One region of the Flavobacterium magnesitis genome, then DNA from elsewhere that is predicted to be linked to it. Evidence: riboswitches for the same ligand, from Rfam matches in the RefSeq annotation. Region 1 holds a riboswitch; each other region holds the start of a gene.
What was found. Region 1 has a riboswitch for cobalamin ahead of AAGV33_RS13680 (TonB-dependent receptor). Riboswitches for the same ligand answer to the same signal wherever they lie in the genome.

Region 1 (4,402 bases):
AATATGCGTTCCCATATTAATAACTGATTCTATTCCATGTCCTTTTACCTGCCCCATATTAGTCATCATCCAGCGGAATAAATTCCCGGTTGGAGCAGCCACAATTTTGTCCTTGGTATTCGTATAATAGCCATCAACCTGAATAGAAAATTTATCAAAAAATCCTTTTGCTGGTAAATTATAAGTAAAACCAATATCGTACTGATTCATATATTCGGGTCTCAAAGTACTGGATCCAACCATTGTATAATACAAATCATTGAAAGTGGGCATTCTGAAAATGCGTTTGGCGAAAGCCCTTAAATTAAAATCATACTTTTTAAATGGAGTATAACCAAGAAATATGGCAGGAGTAAATTCGGTTTTGTCAGGTGGTTTGGCATTGTATTCCACCTCTTCTTTTACGTGAGTTCCAATAACACTACTCAAAATTTTAAATCCGCCCAATCTATAGGCTGTAGCCAATGAAACTAAAGTGGTATACCGTTGCGGAAAAGAAAATTGGGTTTGGATTCCTCTTCGGGTCGCATCAAGTTTGTTGTACTGAAAATCGGTAGAAAGTGAAACATCCCAACTAGGCAAAATACTGTACATATTTACTGCCGAAAAATAGGCTTCACTTTGATAATAACTATCGTCAGATTGAGCACTTTCAGTTACGGTTTCGCCTAAAACACTAGTAGTATCTCTGGCTATATAGTGCGTATAATCATAAGCATATTTTGCTCTTGCCTGAAATTTATATTTTTCTGTAAAGTCTTTAACTAAAAAAGCCTGAGTGAAAAAATTCTTGTCATTTTGCCTGAAACCATCCGAAAACTTATTCTCTACAATAGCTCCCGGCGCTCCTCTTTCGGAATCGTAATAATATACTTTGGCATCCCAGGAACCCTTATTTATTTTTCCATAAAGTCCTGATTCTATTCTGAGTGCTGTAATATCACTATTCATTCGGGTTGCAGTGGTATCATAAGCTACAGAACCATCCTGATTGTTTCTTTTGTATCTGAATTTATATTCTCCATTCGATTTTATAAATTCCGAACTCAAACTCAAACTGACTTTATCACTTAATTTTTGTTCCCATCTAAAAGACGGATCATTGTAATTGATAGACATGGTTTTGTATCGAACCAGTAGATTGCTTTTTTTATTACCTTCAAAAACAGGACGTTTCGTTCTTAAGTAAATGGTAGAAGCCGCTGCAAAGTCTTTTGCTGATTGGAAAATTTCACTTTTTTGACCGTTATACATTGTCAGGGATTCCATATCATCCAAGGAATATTTTCCTAAATCGGTCACTCCGTTTTGTGCATTTCCTAACTGAATTCCGTCATAAAAAACACCTACATGATGCGTTCCCATATTTCGAACATCAACCGTTTTAAGTCCGCCAAGTCCACCGTAATCTTTGATTTGGGTTCCGGCAAAATACCGAAGCGCATCTGCAACGTTGTGGCTGGCTAAATTTTCAAGTTGTTTTCCGGAAAGACTTTGTACTGGAATTACTTCCTGATACGGTGGTTTTGAATTGATTTTAACCTCTTTCAGAAGCTGTAAACTATCTTTAGCTACCTGAGAATGAAGTAAAAAAGGAACAAAAAGAATGAAAACGAAAAAAAATGTTTTTTTTGTATTACACATCACTAATTAAATTATAAAAACTCACTTTAGGATGTAATTATCAAGAAACATAAGAATTATTCCCGCTATAAAATAACAGGTTAATTGCTTGTCCTTTGACTTTATTCCTCGAAAGTCTTAAACTATATAATTGTGGCAGGTCTCCTGACTTGTCCCATCTTTAAACAACCTTCTCATCCGCCGGGGCGAACAATGGCATTAGTAACGTTTAAAGACTTTTACTAGAACTTACAGTAGCGGGTCTGTTCAGGATTTGCACCTGATTCCCTTTTAACTATTTTTTCTTAAAAATCCAGAAAAAACAGACCAAAATCTGGCGCAAAGTTAATACTAACTTTAATAAAACAAGTATGATAAGAAGTATAAATTATGTATTGAAAACCTAATCTTCAATAAATCAATTAGATTGGCTTTAAAAATAGAATATTAAACCGTTTTTAAAGCTTCAATTAAGCCGTCAATATCTTCTTTAGTATTATAATGACTGAAGGAAATACGCAAACTTGGTTTTTTAATTAAATCATCAGAAAGTATTTCGGCTAATACATGAGAAGGTCGAATGCTTCCGCTCTGGCAAGCACTTCCACGAGAAACGGCAATGCCTCGCATATCCAAATGAAATAAAATCATTGCTGTTTTTTCCTCTGAGAAAGGCAATAAAACATTGATAATATTATAAAAACCTTCGCTCTTTCCGTTGATTTCAAAACCTGGGAAGTTTTTTTCTAATTGCTCAATCAGATAATTTTTAACAGCAGTGATATGCTCTTTTTCGGAATCTAAATTCGAATATGAAATTTCTAAAGCCTTTGCCATTCCTGCAATTTGATGTACCGCTTCGGTTCCTGCACGCAAACCTTTTTCTTGTTCGCCTCCATAAAAAAGAGGTTGCAATCCCGAATTTTTTCTAACAAATGCAAATCCCACTCCTTTAGGTCCATGAAATTTATGCGCACTTGCCAAAACAAAATCCACAGCAATGGTTTGCAAATCCAATGGCATTTTCCCCATCGATTGCACCGTATCCGAATGAAACAAAGCATTATACTGCTTGCAGATTACACCTACTCGCTCCAAATCTAAAGCAGTACCAATTTCGTTATTAATGTGCATTAAACTTACCAATGTTTTTACTTCCTGAGAAAGCAAATCAGACAAATGAGTCAAATCGATTGTACCATTTGGCAACACATTAACATAATCTACCTGAATAGAAAATTCTTTTTGCAAAGCCGTAATAGCCAGTAAAACAGCATGATGTTCTATTTTACTGCTAATGATTCGTTTGACTTGCAAATCCTGAACTGCCGAACGCAAAATCCAATTGTTTCCTTCTGTTCCTCCAGAAGTAAAAATAATTTCCTGAGCATTTACATTCAGTTGTTTGGCAATAGATTTTCTGGAAAGTTCCAATCTGTTTTTAGCATTTCGCCCAAAACTATGCGTTGATGAAGGATTTCCATAATCTTCCGTCATTATTTTAGTCATTTCTTGAATAACTTCTGGTCGGATTGCAGTAGTAGAGGCGTTATCGAGGTATATTTTTTTCATTGTTGCAAAGTTATAAAATATCAATTATCAAAAGCGGAATAAAATTTGTCATTTTTTGCCTATTTTTGTCAAAATTTTTAAGATGAAAAAAGCCCTAAGCCTATTGGTTTTATTAGCACTATTTAACGCTTGCGATGATGGAGATTTAACTCAAGAAGATATTAGCTTTGAAGACGTTACCTCAACTCAAAGTTGTAGTACTAATGATATTATCTACAAACTAAAAGAAAAAGAAGCCTTATTACTGGAAATTCCTGAAACTAATTTCCCTACTGAACTTACTGCTGATAATGAGACGGTTGAGTTAGACATCAGTACTACAACTAATAGAGTAGTGTATCGTTTTTACAACGGAACAGTAACCTCTAACAATATTTGTGAAACTATTGCTCCAGCAACTCCTGTTATTACCGACCAATGGACAGCTACAGCTGGTAAAATAAGAATTGTAACTAGTGCTATTATAGAACCTAATAATGAAGCAAATAACAGTACAAAAATTACAGGATATAACCATAACATTGTGTTAAAAAATGTAACTTTTGCAAAAGCTGTAGGGACACAGGTGTACGAAACATTTCCTTTTGGCAATTACAAATCTATAATTACACCTCTACCATTTAATTTTGATCAGACATTAGAGAAATGTACTTCATCTAATGAGATATATAATTACACCACTAGCGCAGCTTTAATCTTAGACATCGATCCAAGTTTAATTGCAAACGAAGTGACACCTCTTAATACACCAAGAACAGGACTTATAGGAACTACTACAAACGTATTCATCTATCGTTCATTTACAGGCGGAGGTTTATTAACTGGTGATTATTTTTGCAACGATACTACTCCTACTACTCCTGTACTTAATCAACAATGGGATGGTAAAGCGGGAGTAAGTGGCGAAAGCGGTATTATTGAAGTTACGACAACAACTAATGGCCCAACTAGTTTCAAACACACTATAGTACTTAAAAAAGTTTCTTTACAAAAAGGAATTAGTAATTTTACTCTTGGAGATAGTTATATTCTAGGAGAATTATTTACCACAACTAATTAATTTCTATAATCTAGAAAATAAAAAAACGCTCATTTGGACTATTCAAATGAGCGTTTTTTGTAAGTTGTAAATGCTATTATTTTTTACTTTGCTTGATAAAAACTTCAGTAGCACCCTGACCGTATTTTTGATAATTGGCTTCTTGAA
Region 2 (4,402 bases), on a different contig from region 1:
GAGCAATTCCTAATTCTTTGGCAATATCGCTAATGGTTATTTTATTTTTCATTTTTCCGTAATCGTTTACGAAAATAGAATTTTATTTTGAAATAACGAAATTCAAGGGAGTTAAATTTTTGAAAAATAAGGATTGGAACTAATAAGAATAATTTATTTGTCATATAATATACCGCCATACCTTATATGGTCTTAATTTATTAAGTAAGATACTAGATAAGATAAAAAACTTATATGACTTATGTGGTTAAAAAAAACATATTGTTTAATTTTAATTACTTAAATAAAAAAAGCTCAAGATTTCTCCGGAGCTTTTGGGGCAATTTTTAAATTTTATTTATGGAAGATTCAAATCGGTAAATCCTGAAACTTCGGTAGAAACTTCTCCTAACCATCCACCTTCAGCTCTGTTGGAAGTATAGACTTTTACAAAATCGATTCCTTGTAATTTTACAGCATTACCATCTTTATCAACAGCCCAGTCAATGTTGATTTGTGCTTTTTCGTTAGTATTTGCCCAGTTGTCGCTATAACCCCATTCGTAAGGAAGATTAGACCAACTATTGCCACTACCTGCAATATTAGATTTTAGGAAAGTACCTTTAAAAGTAATAGTTGCTCCTTTCCATACTGGGTAATAAGCTTGTCTGTTAAAAGAATTTTTAGAGATATAACCTGTTTGCCCTTGGTTATCCGTCCAGCGAATGTAATTAGGCTCACTTGCATTGGTAGGTTCGGTTTCTGGTTTATAATAGGTCATTTCATAATTTTTAATGGTTGTTTCTTTGTTGTATTCAGAACCTGCAATCTCATACCATTCGTCATCGGCTTTTCCGTTTCCATTGGCATCATAAGAAACCATAATTGTACCTGGTTCTGCCCAGGTGGCAAGTGCGTTACTTTTTACAATAAAATCATTTCCTTCTTTGTTGACTACAGTGTGATCAAAACCAAATACTACATAACCACCAAAACCTCCAAGACTAACCATGCTATTACTCGTTAAGCTAGTTTCGGCTTTTACACGCATTGTTTCGTCTGTATCTTTAGTAGCTTTATCTGTGTCTTTATCAATTGCAGCGGGAAGCTTATTGACAGATTGCCCAGGGGCTGGAAGAAAATCAAATACCTGAGTGATTTTGTTCAAATAAGTTTTTTCATTTACTGTTACAGAGAAAATTTTAGCATTTTCGCCACCAGCATTTTTTGCTTTAAATTCAAGGTTGTAAGTTCCAGCTTCGGCAAAAACGTAAACTAAATTAGCTGTAGCGGCAATTTCTTCCCCTTCTAAAGACCATGAAAAAGTAGCATCATTAGCATTTTTTACTTCAGGTTGGATGCGAAGCCACTGCATTTTGTCAATTGTATAACCGCCATCTGGTTCTGTAAGGCCGATTTCTGGTGATGCAATTTCGTCATCAGAACATGCAGTTAAGGATAAGATTACGGATAGGGTAAAGAGAATTTTCTTCATTTTTTAATTTTAAAGGTTATTGTTTATTGATGTTTTTTAATTTGAAGAAATGCAGAATCACCTCACTCAAATAGTGCGGTTTTAAAGAGTTGAACTCTTTTTTAAGTACAGGAAGTTGGTTCTGTTTGTATGAAGTATTTTTAAATACAATGCATACAAACAGTGCTAAACCTCCATGTAATATAGATTTACATAGACGCATAAAGTTCTATTTTACTAAAAATAGTAGTATCGGAAAAAATGAAAACCAAATCTAAATTGGGTTCTTTTGTGTTGAAAGCTCTGATCCACGAAAGCTTCAGTTTATATGCAGTGGCAGGTCTCCTGACTTGTTCCCATTTTGAACCGCCTTCCCATCTCGTTTTGAAGCGAGACAGTGGCAAAAGATAAGATTTACTAGAAAATTTTATTTCTTAAAATCTGTCAAAATGTTGCATGGAACTTACAGTAACGGGCTTGTTCAGGATTTACACCTGATTCCCTCTTAGTTGACTCTACCGAAAAATAGAGCCAAACCATTGCGGGCGCAAAAGTAGGTAAACTTTTTGGAGTTAAAGAATTGTTTTATAAAAAAATAAGAGGTTTTTATTTTGGTTTTCAAATGCTGTAGCTTTCATTTTGACCTTAAAGCAAGAGCTAACTATTGAGTGTAATTTTTAAAACTATAAAATCTTCAGTGTTTGTAGGGATAGTTCTCTGTGTTTAATAAAATTTTATGTTAAATTTTTAAGATATTCGAAAATCAATTATTTATTTTTAGATTTGATGCAATAACAATTAAATGTGTTTTAAATGGCATTTGCAAATAAATATACTGATGTAGATCTTGTTAAACGTCTTCAGGAAGGTGAAGAAGATGCTTTGACTATTATCTATAAGGAATATTGGGAAATGATGTTTTTGGCAGCATACAATCTTGTTAAAGACAGATCGGTTTGTGAAGACATAGTTCAGGAAGTTTTTATTTCGTTGTGGCAAAGAAGAGCAAATTTGCAGATAAAAGTTTCTTTGAAAAGTTATTTGTATACCAGTACTGTTTACAAAGTGTATGATCATTTTAGCAAAAATAAAAAAATGGCGAAAGATGAGTTGTTCGACAATTTTGAAAGTAAAATTGAAACTTCTAATCCTGAAACCAAGTTAATGCATGAAGAATTAATTCATCTTTTAGATTCCATTATTGATACTCTACCGGATAAATGTAAAGAGGTTTATAAGCTGAGCAGAGAAAACATGTTGTCTAATAAAGAGATTGCAGAGCAATTAAATATTTCGCAACGCACCGTTGAAGGACATATTTCTAAAGCATTGAAAATTTTGAAAGAATCGCTTGGAGTAGCCGTAAGTGTTGAGTTTATCTTGTTTTTTTTAAAGTAAAAAAGCAATATGTGTAAAAAAAAGTAAAAATAATTACAAATAGAACAGGTGTGAAACGTTTTTTTGGAGACTTAGTTATATAAGCATACAAAAAACGAACAAATGAGTTTAAATCACCAACACTATTTTTCAGAATTAGTTAGTAAACTTCTCGATGGTTCTATTACGAAAGAGGAATTAGACAAACTGCTGAATTTCTTCTTAAATAATCAGGAAATCGAAAATTGGCCTGCTCACTTAGGATCCAAAGAAGATGTTCAGCAAAGAATGCATGAAAAAATCCGTTTGGAATTGAATTTCGATAAAAACGAAGCAACTAAAGTAATTCCGTTATACCAAAAGCCTTTCTTTAAATATGTTGTTGCAGCATCGGCAGTGTTGTTGATAACATTTACAGCTTTTTTTAATCAACAAAAAACAACTCCTGTTGTTGCAGCTGTTCCAAACAAAATTGAAGTTGGTACTGATAAAGCAATGCTAACTTTGGAAGATGGTTCTACTGTTGTTTTAGAAAAAGGTAAAACTTACAATAATAAAAACGTAAACAGTACAGGAAAAGAATTATTATACAACAAATCCAATTCGGGTTCCAAAAAAGTGGCGTATCATTATTTGACTATTCCAAGAGGCGGACAGTTTGCGATTACACTTTCTGATGGAACAAAAGTTTGGCTGAACTCAGAAACCCAATTGAAGTTCCCGGTACATTTTGTAGAAGGAAAAACCAGAGGAGTGGAACTAGTTTACGGAGAAGCTTATTTTGAGGTGTCTCCAAGTACAGCTCATAAAGGAGCTGGTTTTACAGTAACTCAGAAATCTCAAAAAATCCACGTAATAGGTACCGAATTTAATATAAAAGCCTACAAAGACGATTCGAATATTGCTACCACTTTAGTAGAAGGAAAAGTCGAAATGGAATTTGCTAATGTAAAGCAGAATTTAATTCCGAATCAACGTGCCAATTTTAATATTAAAACCAATAAAGTAAAAATAGCCAAGGTTGATGTCTACAATGATATTTGCTGGAAAAATGGTGTTTTTAGTTTTGAAGATAAACCACTGGACGAGATTATGAAAGTGTTGTCAAGATGGTATGATATTCAGGTTATTTTTGAAAACGAATCCATTAAAAAAGAACAATTTAATGGCGTTCTAATAAAAGATAGAAATATCGATGAAATTTTAAGATCTATTAAAAACTCAGGAATTATAAATAAATATGAATTTAAAAATAAAATTTTGATACTAAAATAAAAAAAAGAGGGGCAGTAGTTTAGATAATTTGCGGTTGCCTAACTACTTCCCTCCCATATATTAATTAAACCATTGTCCAACTAACTCCACAAAATTATGAAAATTAATTCTATTAATTGTCGTTTTGTATTTCAAAAACGGCTTCTACTGATTATGATGAAAACATTTTTAATTCTCTTCTGTACAACCGTTTTCAGTTTCAATACTGAAACCACTTTCTCGCAGGAAAAAATATCGATTGCTGAAAATCAATTGGTATCAGTTAAAGAAATTTTTAAAATAATACAAAAGCAAACC
Region 3 (4,402 bases), on a different contig from region 1:
CAGCTGCAAAATTTGAATCATAAAAAGCATCTGCTCTTTGATCAACATATTGATAGCTAATATTGAAAAATGTTCTAATTGTGGGTTGATAATCCACTGAGGCATTGGCTTTGTGCTTTGGAATACGCTGACTAAAAGTTAAGGCTTCCTCAAATTGAGTAAAAGTATAATTTCCATTCAATCTTAATTTATCTGACAAAATATAAGAAAACATGGTTTCAACACCTCTTACATTATTCTTTCCTTCAACATTTATATAACTAGAAACATATCCAATGGTGTTATTTTGTTCTCTATAAAAAGCTACTGAATTAATATTTAATTTTTCGTCTAATAATCCCAATTCAAAACCAGCCTCTAAAGTGCTGTTTTTTTCCGGAGTCAAATCTAAGTTACCCGAAAATCCATCGTATAATTGATACAAACTTGGCGTTATATATGCTGTACTGTATGAAGTTATTAATTTTAAAGGAATTTCACTGAAAGAAAATGATGGATTGATATTGTAAACAAAATTACTTCCGTATTTACTATGAACATTCAATCGAGCTCCAGTATTGATATTTAATCCAAAATCAGAATTATAAACAGCAGTTACATAAGGATCAATCAAATTAAATTTAGCCACTTCATCTGAAAGTTGACTATACAAACCATTTATTGACATATCAAAAAACTGAAACTGAGCTCCTGTTACAATAAATAATTCAGATGCAATTTGATATTTATTAAATGCATCTACATTTACATTTCTAGATTTATAATCTGTTAAACTTCCACTAAAAGATGCTCTATTCATCAAACTAGCAGCTGTATTAACAATTAACTCCCCTTTATTATATGTGTATTTTGGAGAAAAACCTACACGATATTGTTCTGACTTATTAAAATTATTTGCATTATCTACAAATGAAGCAGCATCAAAATCATTTTTAAGTCGGTCGTAATTCGCAAAAAAATCAAAACTCAATTTTTTTGTTGGCGTAAAGCCAAATTTTACTAAACCATTTACTCTTGAAAAACTATCCGCTTCAAAAGTATCTGTATCTAAAGCTGGTCTAGCTTCCGAAATACCAGTAGTTTCAGTACTATTTAAAGATGCAAAATAGTTAAACTTCTCGGTTCTTCCATTAAATGAGAATCCTTGATTGTAATCCTGAACTGAATAATCCTTGTCTTTTGCATCCGTTTGTGTTCCTAAACTCATGTAAACATTTCCTGCAACAGCTTTTTTTTCTGCTTTCTTAAGGGTAATATTAATTACTCCTGTAGCAGCTCCAGAACCATAAAGCGTGCTGGCTGCTCCTTTCATTATCTCAATGCTTTCTACTTGTTGTACAGGAATTAAACGTAAATCGTAATCTAAATTAATTCCCGAAGCATCAGTTACAGGAACACCATCAATCAAAATTAATGTCTGACGATTACGTCCTCCTCTGATATAATAACTCAAATTTTTCCCAGGACTACTTTGATTTCCATTAACTTCAACCCCTGCTACAGTACTCAAAACCTCAGCTATGGATTGTCCTGGTCTTTTTTTCAAATCCTCAGATGTAATTTTCACAATCACTTTTCCTGATTTTTCCTTTGGCAAAGCAAATTTAGAATCCGAAATAACCACTTCCTCTAGTTCATTGGTTACTGGAAGCACAACTCCTTTTTTTTGCGCAAAAGCACAAGCACTTACTAATACGAATAACGCACTAATACGAACGATTTTTTTGTTCATTTTAAAACAATTAATAACAGTTTTTTCTGTTACATGACTAATAAATGGGAGAAAAGCATAGAATAACCCATACCCAAACCTTTTTTCCCGAAAGTTTGATACTCGATGTAATAGGCAGGTCTCCTGGCTTGCGTCTTGTTGTTTACCTTCCCATTTTAAGTTGGAAATCAGAAATACGAAGTAAGAAGTATTAAACTTCTAACCTCTAACTTCTAACTTCCCACCTTCAAACAGTGGTTTTGTAGATAACAACAAGCTTGATAGCTTACAGTTGCGGGTACAGCTCAGGTATTTAACCTGATTCCCTTTTAATGCTCTTTTTCGATAGAAAAACAACAACCTCAATACGGCGGCAAAGATAAAACTTAATTCAGCTAAAAATCAAATTTATATCGATATTTGATTAAGCACATATAAAAAACTAAAAACCAGCGAAATAAATAACTTCAATTCAAGTTATAATTCTATTTTTATGACAGCTCCAAAATCTACTTTATTAGTAAAAGCATCTTTCAATGGCAAATTTGAAATGGCACACAAAATACTTCGGATTACTCCGGCGTGGGTAACAATCACTATTTTTTTCGAATTATATTCTGAAACAAGTGTCGCCAAAAAATCAGTTACACGATGGTGTAAAGCAACGAAAGATTCGCCATTAGGAACGGCTACATTCACAAAATCGGTCATCCAGGGGGTGAAATCAGCTTCGGGAATAGCATCCCAATTTTTCATTTCCCAATCGCCAAAATTCATTTCCATCAGCCTCGAATCGACACTAATTGATGGCGATAAATAATTGGCCAAAAGCATACAACGAGATAATGGACTCGAAAAAACAATTGCATCCGATGATATTTGTTTCTTTATTGATTTAAAAGGTTCTAAAAAAGGTTCTTTCAAATCCACATCGGATTGTCCATAACAAATGCCTTTTTCGCAAGTTGTTTCGGTATGCCGAACTAAATAAACTTCCATATTGCAATACTTGACAGATAAAAAACAACTTCACAAACTTGTTGTGTTGCACCAAGACAATCACCAGTGTAACCGTCTATCCATTTTTGGAAATAACGAGCCAGAAAAAATCGGAATAAGAAAACGGGAATTAGAACTAAAAGTATTTGCCAGAAAAAAACAGCCAATATTAAAAGTGGTAATAATCCAAACAAGAAAGCGCCAACTACTTCTCTCCATGTAAAATTTTGAGCAATCGGTTTGCTTTTGCTAGTTGCATCTTCTCTTGAATATTGATGCGTAAAAACAATTGATATTGCAGCTAGACGGCTCAGAGCATGAGCACTCATAAAGAGAAGAAAAATTCCAAAATTTAAATTCCAAATTCCGAAACCAAAATCTGGTATTTGAGTATTGTTTGTTAATTGAACCAAACTCTGAAACTTTAATAAAAACAGTAAAACTAAACCAATCGCTCCATACGCTCCTATAGCACTGTCTTTCATGATTAAAAGAATCTTTTCTTTGGTCCATCCGCCACCAAAACCATCACAAACATCAGCAAAACCATCTTCATGAAAAGCACCTGTAACTAGAATACTGGTAATCATCGAAAGCACTACAGCAATTTCAATAGAAAAAATTAAGGTAGAAAGATAGAAAACCACAAAACTTATTCCTCCTACAATCCAGCCTATTAGAGGAAAATACCTCGAAGCTTTGTTTAAATAATCTGGATGATGATTGATGTTTTTAGGGCAAGGAATTCGGGTGTAAAATAGCAATGTCGTAAAAAATATATGGAGTTCTTTTTTCATTATTTTGTAAATTCTTTAAATCTAAAATCTCTTTTCTGCTTTCTGAATCTGCCTTCTGCTATCTACTTCTCACTCACACCAGCACTTTCAAAACTTGCCATCTCGTTTAAAAAAGCCACAGCCGATTCAATTATTGGAAACACAAGCGCACAACCCGTTCCTTCTCCTAATCTCAAATCGAGTTGTAAAACAGCTGAAACCCCCAGATAATCCAATAGTTTTTTATGTGCTTTTTCTGCCGATTGATGGCTAAAAATAGCGTTATTCATTATAGCAGGATTTTTTTTGAAAGCCACTAAAAAAGCAACACTGCAAATAAAACCATCTACTAGAAAAATCATATTCTGTTGGTAAGCCTCAAGCATTCCACCTGCCATTTGCAAAATTTCAAAGCCTCCAAAATAAGCCAAATAACTTTCTAAATCGTTCTCTCCTTTATAATTTTCAACTGCTTTTCTTAGAATATCAATCTTAAATTGCAGTTTCTCGTCATCAACTCCTGTGCCTCTGCCTACGCAATCTTCAATAGAAAAATTACAAATCACACTCATTAAAACCGAAGCTGTAGCCGTATTGCCTATTCCCATTTCGCCAAAACCAATACAATTGCCTCCTTGTTTTGCAATGGCCGCTACAATTTCACTTCCTTTGCTAAAACACAAATTCATTTGCATTTCGGTCATCGCTGGACCGTTTAAAAACGAATGTGTTCCTTTATCAATCTTAGCCGTAATTAATTCGGTATTCGACGGAAAATCATAATTCACACCTGCATCAACAATTGAAAGAGCTATTTTATTTTGCTTACAAAACACATTTATTGCCGCTCCTCCTTCCAGAAAATTAGTCAACATTTGGCGGGTTACATCCTGCGGATAAGCGCTCACCCCATGCT

Region 2: another riboswitch for cobalamin. It lies ahead of AAGV33_RS07845 (PKD-like domain-containing protein); the one in region 1 lies ahead of AAGV33_RS13680 (TonB-dependent receptor).
Region 3: another riboswitch for cobalamin. It lies ahead of AAGV33_RS10110 (TonB-dependent receptor plug domain-containing protein); the one in region 1 lies ahead of AAGV33_RS13680 (TonB-dependent receptor).

The regions. Positions count from the first base shown of each region.
Region 1 is NZ_JBCFQK010000023.1:29,786-34,187, forward strand. It holds gene AAGV33_RS13680 (TonB-dependent receptor) at 1-1,644, opposite strand, end outside; cobalamin riboswitch at 1,762-1,970, opposite strand; gene AAGV33_RS13685 (cysteine desulfurase family protein) at 2,071-3,195, opposite strand; gene AAGV33_RS13690 (hypothetical protein) at 3,278-4,255, shown strand; gene AAGV33_RS13695 (Smr/MutS family protein) at 4,332-4,402, opposite strand, start outside.
Region 2 is NZ_JBCFQK010000009.1:15,232-19,633, reverse strand. It holds gene AAGV33_RS07850 (LacI family DNA-binding transcriptional regulator) at 1-52, opposite strand, end outside; gene AAGV33_RS07845 (PKD-like domain-containing protein) at 338-1,474, opposite strand; cobalamin riboswitch at 1,772-2,009, opposite strand; gene AAGV33_RS07840 (RNA polymerase sigma factor) at 2,267-2,851, shown strand; gene AAGV33_RS07835 (FecR family protein) at 2,954-4,105, shown strand; gene AAGV33_RS07830 (SusC/RagA family TonB-linked outer membrane protein) at 4,259-4,402, shown strand, end outside.
Region 3 is NZ_JBCFQK010000013.1:30,496-34,897, forward strand. It holds gene AAGV33_RS10110 (TonB-dependent receptor plug domain-containing protein) at 1-1,732, opposite strand, end outside; cobalamin riboswitch at 1,829-2,092, opposite strand; gene cobC (alpha-ribazole phosphatase) at 2,189-2,710, opposite strand; gene AAGV33_RS10120 (adenosylcobinamide-GDP ribazoletransferase) at 2,695-3,507, opposite strand; gene cobT (nicotinate-nucleotide--dimethylbenzimidazole phosphoribosyltransferase) at 3,570-4,402, opposite strand, start outside.